Regions from separate parts of the Blastococcus sp. SYSU D00813 genome, predicted to be linked through region 2. Evidence: riboswitches for the same ligand, from Rfam matches in the RefSeq annotation. Region 2 holds a riboswitch; the other holds the start of a gene.
The links. Region 2 has a riboswitch for S-adenosylmethionine ahead of ACI8AX_RS14345 (bifunctional o-acetylhomoserine/o-acetylserine sulfhydrylase). Riboswitches for the same ligand answer to the same signal wherever they lie in the genome.
Positions count from the first base shown of each region.

Region 1: it holds a riboswitch for S-adenosylmethionine, as region 2 does, so the genes downstream of both, ACI8AX_RS03000 (BMP family ABC transporter substrate-binding protein) here and ACI8AX_RS14345 (bifunctional o-acetylhomoserine/o-acetylserine sulfhydrylase) in region 2, are expected to answer to the same signal.

Region 1 covers NZ_JBJGZX010000003.1:81,387-88,540, reverse strand. Annotated here, with positions in the region: gene ACI8AX_RS03015 (methyl-accepting chemotaxis protein) at 141-1,751, shown strand; gene ACI8AX_RS03010 (methyl-accepting chemotaxis protein) at 2,211-3,827, shown strand; gene ACI8AX_RS03005 (pyridoxal phosphate-dependent aminotransferase) at 3,877-5,052, opposite strand; SAM riboswitch class IV at 5,101-5,211, shown strand; gene ACI8AX_RS03000 (BMP family ABC transporter substrate-binding protein) at 5,316-6,368, shown strand; gene ACI8AX_RS02995 (ABC transporter ATP-binding protein) at 6,365-7,154, shown strand, end outside.
Region 2 covers NZ_JBJGZX010000019.1:37,979-45,132, forward strand. Annotated here, with positions in the region: gene ACI8AX_RS14330 (thioesterase family protein) at 1-606, shown strand, start outside; gene ACI8AX_RS14335 (mechanosensitive ion channel family protein) at 701-1,597, shown strand; gene ACI8AX_RS14340 (hypothetical protein) at 1,627-2,103, shown strand; SAM riboswitch class IV at 2,160-2,276, shown strand; gene ACI8AX_RS14345 (bifunctional o-acetylhomoserine/o-acetylserine sulfhydrylase) at 2,320-3,612, shown strand; gene metX (homoserine O-acetyltransferase MetX) at 3,628-4,752, shown strand; gene gdhA (NADP-specific glutamate dehydrogenase) at 4,844-6,193, opposite strand; gene ACI8AX_RS14360 (threonine aldolase family protein) at 6,302-7,154, shown strand, end outside.

The sequences.
Region 1 (7,154 bases), on a different contig from region 2:
CCGGAACACGGTCGGACACGCCGTGCGGAATTGCTGGTGAGGCATTTCCGTGTCGCATCATTCCCCCGCGCCCCGAGAACCGCAGCGCGGCGGCCGGCGGCGCTCCTCCCCCACGCGGAACGACACCAGGAGCACCACCCGTGAAGGCCACTCCCCTCCCCGGCGCCGTCCGGCGCACCCGCTGGTTCGCCGACCGGCCCGTCGCGGTCAAGATCGGCGCCGCCATCGCCGCGCTCGCGCTCGTCGCCGTCGCGATGACCGTCCTGGCCGTCTCGCGGATCCACACCCTCGAGAGCGCCGCCGGCGACATCAACGACAACGTCGGCACGCTGTCGGACCTGTCGGACATCCAGCGCTCCTGGCAGGGCGACCGCTCGCGGTACAACTCCCTGGCGCTGGTCCCCGCCGAGACGCAGGCCGAGATCCGCGGCGACCTGGCCGAGCGCCGGGAGACCCTCCTCGCCCAGCTCGACGCCTACGCGGCGGTCACCGTGAACCGCGAGGCGTTCGAGGAGTTCCGCGGGTACCTCGACGACTACTACACCGTCGCCGACACCCAGCTCGTCGCGGCCGCCGCGGCGGGGGACGTCGCGCTGGCCGGCCAGGTCGTCACCGGCCCGCTGCAGGCGGCCTCGGACGTGATCATGGACGCCTACGCGGGCATGCAGGAGCGCCGCGTCGGCGCCGGCCAGGAGGCCACCGACCACGCGAGCGACATCGCCGGCTCCGCCGTCACCACGCTGTGGGCCTTCCTGGCCGCGGGCGTCCTGCTGGCCGCGGGCCTGGCCGTGTACGTCGTCCGGCAGATCGTCCGGACCGTCCGGTCGGTGCAGGGCTCGGTGGAGGCCCTGGCCCGCGGTGACCTGACCGTCGCGCCCGAGGTGACCAGCCAGGACGAGCTCGGCCGCATGGCGCAGGCGCTGGGGGCGGCGCAGGACAGCCTGCGCGGCGTGCTGTCGGGCGTGGCCGGCGCGGCCGACGCGGTCGCGGCGTCGTCGGAGGAGCTGTCGGCGTCCTCGGCGCAGATCTCGGCGTCGGCGGAGGAGACCTCGGCCCAGTCCGGGGTGGTCTCCTCGGCGGCCGAGGAGGTCAGCCGGAACGTGCAGACCGTGGCGGCCGGCGCGGAGCAGATGGGCGCCTCGATCCGCGAGATCTCGCAGAACGCCAACGAGGCGGCCCGCGTGGCGGCCGCGGCGGTGGCCGAGGCCGAGGCGACGACGGGGCAGATCACCAAGCTGGGCGAGTCCTCCCGCGAGATCGGCGACGTCGTCAAGGTCATCACCTCGATCGCGGAGCAGACCAACCTGCTGGCGCTGAACGCCACCATCGAGGCGGCGCGGGCCGGTGAGGCGGGCAAGGGCTTCGCCGTGGTGGCCAACGAGGTGAAGGAGCTGGCGCAGGAGACGGCGAAGGCGACCGAGGACATCGCCCGCCGCGTCGACGCCATCCAGCACGACACCACCGGCGCCGTGGCGGCCATCGGCCGGATCAGCACGGTCATCGGGCAGATCAACGACTTCCAGCTGACCATCGCCAGCGCGGTGGAGGAGCAGACCGCCACGACCAGCGAGATGAGCCGGTCGGTCGGTGAGGCCGCGCAGGGGTCGGGTCAGATCGCCGAGAACATCACCGGGGTGTCCGCCGCGGCCGACTCCACCACGCAGGCGCTGACCCAGACGCGCACCGCGGTGGACGAGCTCTCCCGCATGGCCGCCGAGCTGCGCAGCGCGGTCGCCGGCTTCACCTACTGAGGACCGGGTGGGCGGTCGGCGGGGACGTCCCGCCGGCCGCCCGCCGCCGTGTCCCCGGCACCCGCGCCGACAGCCCTCGGCATGGCCGCCGCCCGTCTCACCGACGGGGTCCCCCAGGAGCGCCCGGCCACCCGGCCGGGCGCTCCTGTGCGCTCCGCAGGGAGAGGACCACTCCGTGGTCTCGACCGCACCCGGATCGGTCGTCGCGACCAGGGCCGGTGCGCGCGGGAAGGCCTCCCGTCCGGCGTCCTCGCCTCCGTCGCCCTCGGGCGCGGCGGCCGGGAATGGCGCCATGTCGACCCGGGGAATGTGTTCACCGACAATTCTGGGCGGACCACGTACGACACGCCCGCCATTCCTGCACGGGGAGGGCCGGAATGGCTCACCCTCTCCCTGCGCGGCGAACCAGGTCCACGCGCACCGGGCAGCCGGTTCAATTTTCTTCAGCAGGAGTGAGAGATGTCCGTTCCTCCGCCCTCCGCCCGTCCCGGGCGCCGGGGCCGCTGGTTCGCCGACCGCCCGATCGGCGTCAAGATCGGCGCGGTCGTCGGTCTGCTCGCCGTCGTCGTCCTCGGGACCAACCTGCTCGCCGTGCAGCGCATCGGCGAGATGCGCGACGGGCAGGAGCGCATCTACGCCGAGAACCTCCAGCCGCTCAACGCCCTCTCGGCCGTGCAGCGGGCCACCGCCGCCCACCGTGCCCGGGTCCTCGAGTACGCGGTCTCCGACCCCGAGCGCCGCCTCGAGCTGCTCGGCGAGATGGAGGAGAAGAACGCCGACGTCGAGGCCGCCCTGGCCGAGTACCAGCCCTACGTGGTGGACCAGGCGGCGATCGACAAGTACGAGACCGCCCGCGAGGAGTTCCTCAGCACCAGCGCCGGCCAGCTGTTCCCGGCCGCCGACAGCGGCGACCTGGCCCTCTACGCCCAGGTCTACCGCGAGGTCTCCAGCCCGCTGCTGACCGACATCGCCGACGGTCTGGAGGAGGAGGGCGTCGCCCAGTCCGCCGAGGCGGCCGCCCGCAACGCCGCGAGCGCCGACGAGGCGAGCAGCGCCATCACGCTGCTCCTGGCCACCGCGCTGACCGCCGTCGTCCTCGCCGTCGGGCTGACCGTCGTCGTGGTGCGCCGCCTGGTGCGCGACGTGCAGTCCGTGCAGCGCTCCGCCGAGGCCCTGGCCGCCGGCGACCTCACCGTCCGGGTCCACGTCGACAGCGCGGACGAGGTGGGCCGCATGGCCGCGGCGCTCGACTCCGCCCAGCAGAGCCTGCGCGGCGTGATGTCCACGGTCGTGGGCGCCGCGGACGCGGTGGCGGCGTCGTCGGAGGAGCTGTCGGCGTCCTCGGCGCAGATCTCGGCGTCGGCGAACGAGACCTCGGCCCAGTCCGGCGTCGTGGCCGGCGCCGCGGAGGAGGTGTCGCGCAGCGTCGCGACCGTGGCCGCCGGTGCCGAGCAGATGGGCGCGTCGATCCGGGAGATCGCCACGAACGCGGCGGAGGCCTCGGAGGTCGCGTCCCGGGCTGTGAGCGCCGCGGAGACGACGACGGCGACGGTGGCAAAGCTGGGCGAGTCGTCGGCCGAGATCGGCAACGTGGTGAAGGTCATCACCAGCATCGCGGAGCAGACGAACCTGCTGGCGCTCAACGCGACGATCGAGGCCGCCCGCGCCGGCGAGGCGGGCAAGGGCTTCGCCGTGGTGGCCAACGAGGTCAAGGAGCTGGCCCAGGAGACGGCGAAGGCGACCGAGGACATCGCCCGCCGGGTGCAGGCCATCCAGGGCGACACCACGGCGGCGGTGGCGGCGATCGGGGAGATCTCGCAGATCGTCGCCCAGATCTCCGACCGGCAGACCACCATCGCCAGCGCGGTGGAGGAGCAGACGGCCACGACCAACGAGATGGCCCGCTCGGTGGCCGAGGCCGCGCAGGGCTCGGGGCAGATCGCCGACAACATCACCGGCGTCTCCACCGCAGCGGAGTCGACCACCCAGGCGCTCACCCAGACCCGCACCGCCGTCGACGAGCTGTCGCGGATGGCCTCGGACCTGCGCAGCACGGTCGGCCGCTTCACCTACTGAGCGGGCCGCTGAGCGCGGCGGGCCCCGGCAACGGCGCCGGGGCCCGCCGTCAGCGCGCCAGGCGGGCGCCGAGCGCGGCCAGCCGCTCGGCGGCCTCGGTGAGGACGGCGTCCTGCTTGCAGAACGCGAAGCGCACGAGCGACGGCGCGGCGTCCTGGTCGTCGTGGAAGACCCGCACGGGCACCCCGACCACGCCGGCCAGCTCCGGCAGGTCCCAGCACAGCGCCATCGAGTCGGTGTAGCCGAGGGGAGCGGCGTCGGCGGTCACGAAGTACGTGCCGTCGGGCCGGTTGACGGCGAAGCCTGCCGCCTCGAGGCCGGCGACGAGCAGGTCGCGCTTGCGGACGAGGTCGGCCCGCAGGCCGTCGAAGTACTCGTCGGGCAGCGCCAGCGCCCTGGCCACCGCCGGCTGGAAGGGCCCGCTGCCCACGAAGGTCAGGAACTGCTTCACCGCCCGGACGGCGGACACCAGCTCGCGCGGCCCGTGCACCCAGCCGACCTTCCAGCCGGTCACCGAGAACGTCTTGCCGGCCGAGGAGATGGTCAGCGTCCGCTCGGCCATCCCCGGCAGCGACGCGATCGGCACGTGCGGGACGCCGTAGGTCATGTGCTCGTAGACCTCGTCGGCGACCACCACCGCGTCGTGCTCGGCCGCCAGCTCCGCGACCAGCTCCAGCTCGGCGCGGGTGAACACCTTGCCGGTGGGGTTGTGCGGGGTGTTCAGCAGGACGACGCGGGTGCGGTCGGAGAACGCCGCCCGCAGCGCCGCCTCGTCGACGGCGAAGCCCGGCGAGCGGAGGACGACGGTGCGGCGGGTGGCCCCGGCCAGCGCGACCGTCGCGGCGTAGCTGTCGTAGTAGGGCTCGAAGGTGACCACCTCGTCGCCCGGGGTGGTCAGCGCCAGCACCGCGGCGGCGATCGCCTCGGTGGCGCCGACGGTCACCAGGACGTCGTCCGGGTCGACCCGCAGCCCGCGGAAGCGCGCCTGGTGGGCGGCGACCGCCTCGCGCAGCTCCAGGACCCCCGGCCCCGGCGGGTACTGGTTGACGCCGCCGCGGATGGCGCCCACGGCGTCCTCGAGCAGCGAGGCCGGGCCGTCGGTGTCGGGGAAGCCCTGCCCCAGGTTGATCGCCCCGGTGCGCACGGCCAGCGCGGACATCTCGGCGAACACCGTGGTGGCGAACGGCTGCATGCGCTCGGTCAGCGCGGCGCGCGGCAGGGTCACGGTGGCCAGTCTCCCAGGCCACGGGGGCGGTGTCTTAGACTCCCCGACGGTCCTGAGTGCCAGCGTCAAGCCCCGGCTCGCTGGCCGGCAACCCTCTCCGTCGCGGGGTGCTCCGGGTGACGACCAGACCTGGGCACCGTGTCCCGGTAAGGACGAGGAGGTCTCCGGTGGTCGCCGACGCCGCCCCCCTCCGGCCGGACCGGTCGCGGTGTCGCACCGACCGACCGCGCACACCGCTGCGCCCGCTCCCAGGGAGAGCCGAGATGACCCTCGTCCACAGCCGCCGCCGGGGACGGCTGCCCGCCGTCGCCCTCGTGGCCCTCGCCGGCCTGACCGCGTGCGCCGACAGCGACTCCGGCGGGGGGAGCGGCGACGGCGGCGACTCCGCCGGCTCCATCATCGTGATCACCCCGAACCCGGTCGGGGGCAACAACTTCCTCGAGCTCGCCGTCGAGGGCGCCGAGCGCGTCGCCGAGGAGGAGGGGCTCGAGCTCGACGTCTTCGAGAGCCAGGACCCGACGTCGATCCAGCAGAACGTCGAGGCCGCGGTCCGCGAGCAGCCCGACATCATCATCGGGCTGACCTTCTCGCTCGAGGACGCCTTCGCGACGGTGCCCACCGACAACCCCGACCAGCAGTTCCTGCTCGTCGACGGCTGCCCGGACCCGCAGCCGGAGAACGTCACCTGCGCCGCCTTCCGCGAGCACGAGGCGGCCTACCTCGCGGGTGTCGAGGCCGGGCTGCTCACCCAGACCGACCGGATCGGCGTCGTCGCGGCGCTGGACACGCCGTTCATCCGCCGCTGGGTCGACCCCTTCCTCGCCGGCGCGCAGAGCGTGAACCCGCAGGTGACCTCCACCCCGCTGTTCGTCGGTGGCGACAACCCCTTCGGTGACCCGGCCCGCGGCGGCGCCCAGGCCCAGGTGCTCGCCGACGGCGGCGCCGACCAGGTGCTGCTCGCGGCCTCCGGCAGCAACGTCGGCGCCTTCGAGGTCGCCGCGGCCGGCGGCTTCCAGGCCTACGGCGTCGACGTCAACGAGTGCGGCTCGGCCCCGGGCCAGGTCGTGGACAACGTGCTGAAGAACGTCGACGTCGCGCTCGCCGAGTCGGTCCGCTCGATCCTGGACGGCGACACCGGCGGCTCGCAGGTCTACGGCCTGGCCGAGGACGGCGTGGGCCTGACCGCCTTCGCCGACGACCTCGCCGGGTCCGGCTGCCTCATCGCCGACCGGCCCGAGGTCGTCGAGCAGCTCGAGGGCGTCCGGCAGCAGATCATCGACGGCACGATCACCGTGGACGACCCGGCCGCTGGATGACCGGCACGACCGACGCGCACTCGGCCGCGGGGGCTCCCCCCGCGGCCGAGCTGCGCGGCATCACCAAGCGCTTCGGCCCGGTCGTCGCCGTCGACGGCGTGGACCTCGTCCTCGAGCGCGGCACGGTGCACGCCGTGGTCGGGGAGAACGGGGCCGGCAAGTCCACCCTGATGTCGGTGCTCTACGGCCTGCACCGGCCCGACGCCGGCCAGGTGCTGCGCGACGGCCGCGAGGTGCGGCTGTCCTCCCCGCTCGACGCCATCGGCGCGGGCCTGGGCATGGTGCACCAGCACTTCCGGCTGTTCGGCTCGCTGAGCGTGGCCGAGAACGTCGTCTACCGCGCTGAGCCGCGCCGCTTCGGCGTGCTGGACCGGCGGGCCGCCGAGCGCCGGGTGGAGGAGCTGTCGGCCCGCATCGGCCTGGACGTCGACCCCGCCGCCCGCGTCGACACCCTCCCGCTCGGCGTCCGGCAGCGGGTGGAGATCCTCAAGGCCCTGCACCGGCAGGCCGAGGTGCTCATCCTCGACGAGCCGACCGCCGTGCTGACCCCCGGCGAGGTCGACTCGCTGTTCGCCGTCGTCCGCCGGATGGCCGCGCAGGGGACGACGGTCGCCCTGGTCACCCACAAGGTCCGCGAGGTGCTCGAGGGCACCGACCGGGTCACGGTGCTGCGCGACGGCGTCGTGACCGCCCGGCTCACCACGGCGCAGACCACCGCCGGCGAGGTCGTCGAGGCGATGATCGGGCGCGGGCTGGTCCCCGCCGTCAACCCGCGCGGCGTCGCCG
Region 2 (7,154 bases):
CTCGGCCCGGTGCCCGTCGGGCCGGTCCGGGTCACCGGCCGGGTGCTGCGGCCGGGACGGCGGGTGGAGCTGGTCGAGGCCACGCTCACGGCCGACGGCGCGGCGCGGATGCGGGTGACCGCGTGGCGGATGCGCACCCGGGAGGTCTCGCCCGTCGACGTCCTGGCCCCCGACGTCCCGCACCCCACCGGGCCGGACGCCGGCCGCCCCGAGGTGCCCGGCGTGTTCCGCACGGAGGTCGCCTACCACCGGGCCCTCGAGTGGCGGTTCACGGCCGGCTCCTTCGACTCCCCCGGCCCGGCGGCGGCGTGGACCCGCCCGCTCGTGCCGCTGGTCGCCGGCGAGCCGATCACGCCGCTGCAGCACCTGCTCGTGATGACCGACGCGGCCAGCGGCATCTCCGCCGAGCAGGACTGGGAGCGGGCCACCTTCGCCAACGTGGACCTCACCGTGTCGCTGTACCGCCAGCCGGCCGGGGAGTGGCTGGCCATGGACGCGACCACCTCGCTGGGTCCCGGCGGTGCGGCCCAGTGCTTCGCCGACCTGTTCGACGCCACCGGCCGGATCGGCCGGTCCGCGGCGTCGCTGTTCGTCGAGCCGCGCTGAGGAGGGGGGCGCCGGGGACCGGGGCCGGCTGGCACCGGCGCGGCCCCCTGCGTCAGGGTGGACGGCGACGGACACCCCGACCGGAGAGGACGCCGTGCAACCGCTGGACGACCTGCTGGAGTGGCTCGCCGGCCGCGGTCTGGAGATCATCCTGATCGTCCTGGCCTCGGTCCTGCTCGCCCGCTTCGTGGCCTGGATCGGCAGCAAGATCACCGACAGCATCGACCGCCGGTCCACGGGGGGTGACGCGCTGGTGCGCTCCGAGGCCGCCAAGCACCGCCACTCGCTGACCCAGGTGATCACCTGGACCCTCGTGGTCCTGATCTACGCGGTCTCGGTCTTCTTCGTGCTCGACCGGCTCGGCGTCCCGGTCACCGGACTGGTCGCGCCCGCCACGGTGCTCGGCGTCGGCCTCGGCTTCGGCGCCCAGCGGATCGTCGGCGACGTCCTCGCCGGCTTCTTCATCATCACCGAGCGGCAGTACGGCTTCGGCGACGTCGTCTCCATCCAGGTGGTGGGCGGCGGCGACGAGGCGACCGGCACCGTCGAGGACGTCACCCTGCGGGTCACCCGGCTGCGCTCGCCCAACGGCGAGGTCATCACGCTGCCCAACGGGCAGATCGTCAAGGTCGTCAACCTCTCCCGCGACTGGGCCCGCGCGGTCGTCGACGTGCCGGTGCCGACGAGCGTGGACGTCAACCAGGTCAACGACATCCTCCGCGGCGTGGGCCGCGAGGCCTACGCCGATCCCCGGCTGCAGCCGCTGCTGCTCGACGAGCCCTCGGTGATGGGGGTGGAGAGCCTGGGCCTGGACGAGGTCAACGTGCGGATGGTCGCCCGGACCCTGCCCGGCAAGCAGTTCGAGGTCGGCCGCGACCTGCGCGCCCGGGTGGTGCTCGCCTTCCGCCGGCAGGGCCTGAACGTGCCGTCGCCGACCTCCTCCGACGGCGCGGCCGAGCCCGGCGCCCTCGCCGTCCGGGACCAGCGGTGAGCGCCGACGGGCCGCGCCCGGACGGAACGATGCCCACCGCCCCGGCGCCCACGGTCACCACCGCGCCGGCCGAGGGGCCGCGGCACTGGTGGGCGGCGATCCCGCGCCGGCTGGGCCGCGCCCGCACGTCCACCGTCGTCCTGGCCGTGCTCTTCGTGGCGATCGGGATCCTCTACCTGTACGTCCGGCCGGAGACGACCGACACCTCCCCGGCCGGGGAGACCGGCGACGTCCCGGCGGTGGAGGTGCCGCTGGTGCCGGCGCCGGCCGGGCCGACGACGACGGCGCCGGCCACCACCGCCCGGCCGACGACGTCGGCGCCCGCCACGGACGACGAGGAGAGCGGGCAGGACGGGGAGAGCGGGCAGGACGAGGAGCAGCCGGAGCCGACGGACGAGGAGACCACCCCCTCCTCCGGACCGACGGAGACCTCCGCGGAGCCGACCTCGACCCGCACGCCCACCGGGACCCGGTCCCCGACCGGCAGCTCCGCGCCGACGAGCTGAGGCCGGCCCCGACCCCTGTGACGGGTGGGGCGGGCGGGCCGTTATGTTCTGCGGTGGCTCCCGAGAGGCAGTGACAAGCACCTGGCTGGCTGCCCGGCAACCTCTCCTCCGTCCTGAGGTGCTCCAGGGGAAGAGCCGGTCGGACGGCGCCCGCCGCCCGGCAAGACGGAGTCTCCGGTGCGCCGCCGGGTCTCCCGACCGAGAGGAGACCGGCGCATGACCGACCCCCAGAGCTGGAGCTTCGAGACCCGGCAGATCCACGCCGGCACCAGCCCCGACCCGGCCACCGGCGCCCGCGCGCTGCCGATCTACGCCACGACGAGCTACCAGTTCCGCGACGCCCAGCACGCCGCCGACCTGTTCGCGCTGGCCGAGATGGGCAACATCTACACGCGGATCATGAACCCGACGCAGGACGCGCTCGAGCAGCGCGTCGCGTCGCTCGAGGGCGGCGTCGCCGCGCTCGCCGTCTCCAGCGGCCAGGCCGCCGAGACGCTGGCGATCCTGAACATCGCCGAGGCCGGCAGCCACGTCGTGGCCTCGGCGTCGCTGTACGGCGGCACCTACAACCTGCTGCACCACTCGCTGCCCAAGCTGGGTGTCACGGTGTCGTTCGTCGAGGACCCCGACGACCCGGAGAACTGGCAGTCGCTGGTCCAGGAGAACACCAAGGCCTTCTACGCCGAGACGATCGGCAACCCGAAGGGCGACATCCTCGACATCAGCGCGGTCTCCGAGGTCGCGCACCGCAACGGCGTCCCGCTGATCGTCGACAACACCATCGCCACCCCGTACCTGATCCGGCCGATCGAGTTCGGCGCCGACGTCGTCGTCCACTCGGCGACCAAGTACCTGGGCGGCCACGGCACCGCGATCGCCGGGATCATCGTCGACTCGGGCAACTTCGACTGGACCAGCGGCAAGTTCCCCGGCTTCACCGAGCCCGACCCGACCTACCACGGCGTCGTCTACGCCTCCCTCGGCGCGCCGGCCTACGCGCTCAAGGCCCGCGTGCAGCTGCTGCGCGACCTGGGCCCGGCCATCAGCCCGTTCAACGCCTTCCTCGTCGTCCAGGGGATCGAGACGCTGTCGCTGCGCATGGAGCGGCACGTGGAGAACGCGTTGAAGGTGGCGCAGTTCCTCGAGGGCCACGACGCCGTCGAGCGGGTGAACTACCCGGCTCTCGAGTCCTCGCCGTGGCACGCCGCGCAGCAGAAGTACGCGCCCCGGGGCGCCGGGGCGGTGCTGACCTTCGAGCTGCACGGCGGCGTTGAGGCGGGCAAGCGCTTCGTCGACGCGCTGGAGCTGCACAGCCACGTGGCGAACATCGGCGACGTGCGCAGCCTGGTGATCCACCCGGCGTCGACCACGCACTCGCAGCTGACCCCCGAGGAGCAGCTGACCACCGGCGTCACGCCCGGGCTGGTGCGCCTCGCGGTCGGCCTGGAGGGCATCGAGGACATCCTCGCCGACCTGGAGGCCGGCTTCCGCGCCGCCAAGTCGGCATGAGCAGGGAGGCGTGAGGTGACGGGGGTCCGGGACGCCGGACCGGCGTCCCGGACCCCTTCCCGCACCGGCGGCTGGCGGGACGGCGACCCGGTCGGGAACCGGCTGTTCCTCGACCTGGACGGCCCGGTCGCCCTGGAGCGCGGCGGGGTGCTGCCCGGCGTCCGCGTCGCCTACGAGACGTGGGGGTCGCTCGCGCCCGACGGCGGCAACGCGGTGCTGGTGGAGCACGCGCTGACCGGCGACAGCCACGTGGTCGGCCCCGCCGGTCCGGGGCACCCCACCGCCGGCTGGTGGGACGGGCTGGTCGGGCCTGGGGCGCCGCTGGACACCGACCGGCTCTTCGTCGTCTGCGCCAACGTCCTCGGCGGCTGCCAGGGCACCACCGGCCCCTCCTCGACGGCGCCGGACGGCGCCCCGTGGGGCTCCCGCTTCCCGGCGGTGACCGTCGCCGACCAGGTCGCGGTCGAGGCCGCGCTGGCCGACGCGCTGGGCATCGGCCGATGGGCCGCGGTGCTCGGCGGCTCGATGGGCGGCATGCGGGCGCTGGAGTGGGCGGTCGCGCACCCCGAGCGGGTCGGCGGGCTGTTCTTCCTCGCCTCCGGCGCCGCGGTGACCGCCGACCAGCTGGGCACGCAGACCACGCAGCAGACGGCGATCCGCAGCGACCCCGCCTGGGCCGGCGGCGACCACCTCCCCGGCCCCGGCCCGGTCGCCGGGCTCGGCGTGGCCCGGCGGATCGCGCACCTCACCTACCGCAGCGCCCTGGAGCTGGAGGAGCGCTTCGGCGCGGTCGTGCAGGACGACGGCCGCTTCGCCGTCGCCTCCTACCTCGACCACCACGCCGTCAAGCTGGCCGCCCGCTTCGACGCCGGCAGCTACGTGGTGCTCACCGAGTCGATGAACACCTGGGACGTCGGCCGCGGCCGCGGGGGCGTCGAGGCGGCGCTGGCGCGCGTGACCGCCCGGGCCGTCGTCGCCGGCGTGGACAGCGACCGGCTGTACCCGCTGGAGCTGCAGCAGCGGGTGGCCGACGGCCTCGGCGTCCCGCTGCGGGTCGTCTCCTCGCCGTACGGCCACGACGGGTTCCTCGTCGAGATCGAGGCCGTCGGCGCGCTGGTCCGCGAGCTCCTGGGCACCTAGCCGCAGCGACCTCCCGCTTGGTGCCCAGCCGCCGGCCCCGTCCAGAGGCTCGTCCCGAGCTCGCGAGGGATGAGGAGGACGGGGTCCTCGTTCAGATGAGGCCGTGGGCGTGCACCGCCTCGGCGACCTCCAGGAAGCCCGCGACGTTGGCCCCGAGCACGAGGTCCCCGGGGGCGCCGTACTCCTCGGCGGTGGCGTGGCAGCGGGCGTGGATCGCCCGCATGATCTCCTCCAGCCGCGCCTCGCTGTGCTCGAAGGTCCAGCGGTCGCGCGAGGCGTTCTGCTGCATCTCCAGCGCCGAGGTGGCCACCCCGCCGGCGTTGGCCGCCTTGCCGGGCGCGAAGGCCACGCCGGCCTCCTTGAGCACGCGGACGGCGTCCGGGGTGGTGGGCATGTTGGCGCCCTCCACGACGTAGCGGCAGCCGTTGCGGGCCAGCGCCGTCGCCGCGTCGGCGCCGAGCTCGTTCTGCGTCGCGCTGGGCACCGCCACGTCGCAGGGCACGTCCCAGACGCTGCCGCCGGGCACGAAGGACGCCGAGGGGACCCGGTCGGCGTACGCCTCGATCCGCGCCCGCTCGACCTCCTTGACCTGCTTGAGCACCTCGAGGTCGATGCCCTTGTCGTCGACCACGTAGCCGGTGGAGTCCGAGCAGGCGACGACGGTGCCGCCGAGCTGGTGGACCTTCTCGATGCCGTAGACGGCGACGTTGCCCGAGCCGCTGACCACGACCCGCCGCCCGTCGAAGGACTCCCCGCGGGCCCGCATCATGGCGTCGGCGAAGAAGGCCGCGCCGTAGCCGGTGGCCTCGGTGCGCACCAGCGCCCCGCCCCAGCCCAGGCCCTTGCCGGTGAGGACGCCGGACTCGTACCGGTTGGTGATCCGCTTGTACTGGCCGAACAGGTAGCCGATCTCGCGGGCGCCGACGCCGATGTCACCGGCCGGCACGTCGGTGTACTCGCCCAGGTGCCGGTAGAGCTCGGTCATGAACGACTGGCAGAACCGCATGACCTCCGCGTCGGAGCGGCCCTTGGGGTCGAAGTCGGACCCGCCCTTGCCGCCGCCGATCGGCATGCCGGTGAGCGCGTTCTTGAAGATCTGCTCGAAGCCGAGGAACTTGACGATGCCCAGGTTGACCGACGGGTGGAAGCGCAGGCCGCCCTTGTAGGGGCCGAGGGCGGAGTTGAACTCCACCCGGAAGCCGCGGTTGATCTGCACCTCGCCGCTGTCGTCCTGCCACGGCACCCGGAAGATGATCTGCCGCTCGGGCTCGCAGATCCGCTGCACGGTCTTCATCTCGCTGTACTCGCTGTGCCGGTCGAGCACCACGGCCAGCGACTCGAGCACCTCCCGGACCGCCTGGTGGAACTCGGTCTCCCCCGGGTTGCGCCGGAGGACCTCCTCGTAGATCCCCTGCACCGTCGCAGGCACCTCGTCGACCACTGTTCGCTCCTCGCGTCGTGCTCCGGACGCCGGGAACGCTACGACGCCGTCCGGGGCCCCTGGCACGTAGCCCGGCGCCGGTCGCCCGGCCGCCCCAGACTGGCGCAGGTGACCGACTCCCCCGACTGGGACGCCCTGCGCGCCGGCTGCGACCGGGCGCTGAACCTGCACGGGCCCTCCCGCGCCGCCGACCTGCTGGCCACCGTCCCGCCCGACACGGCCGTCGACCGCTACGGGGACGGCGGGGTGGTCGCCGAGCTGGAGGCCGAGGTCGCCGGACTGCTCGGGCTGCCCGCTGCGGTGTACCTGCCCAGCGGCACGATGGCGCAGCAGTCCGCGCTGCGGGTGCACGCCGACCGGCGGGGCCGGCGCACCGTCGTCGCCCACCCGCAGTGCCACCTGTTCGTGCACGAGCAGGGCGCGCTGGAGCGGGTGCAGGGGCTCGTCGGCCGTCCGGCCGGCGACCGGCACCGGCTCCTCACGCGCGCCGACCTCGACGGCGTGGCGGAGTCCCCGGCCGCCCTGGTCGTGGAGCTGCCGCAGCGGGAGATCGGCGGGCCGCTGGTGGCCTGGGAGGACCTGCAGGCGCAGGTCGCCTGGGCGCGGGGACGCGGCGCGGCCGCCCACCTCGACGGCGCCCGCCTCTGGGAGGCCGCCGCCGGCTACGGCCGCCCGCCGGCCGAGGTCGCCGGGCTGTTCGACACCGTCTACGTCAGCTTCTACAAGGGCGTCGGCGCCCTGCCCGGCTGCTGCCTGGCCGGGCCGGAGGACGTCGTCGCCGAGGTGCGGGAATGGCGGCGGCGGATGGGCGGCACGCTGTTCGGGCTGTGGCCGGGGGCGGCGTCGGCGCTGACCTGCCTGCGCCGGCGCCTGCCGCTGATGCCGGCCTACCTGCAGCGCGCCCGCGAGGTCGCGGCCGCGGTGCGCGACCTGGCCGGCGTCCGCGTCGTCCCGGACCCGC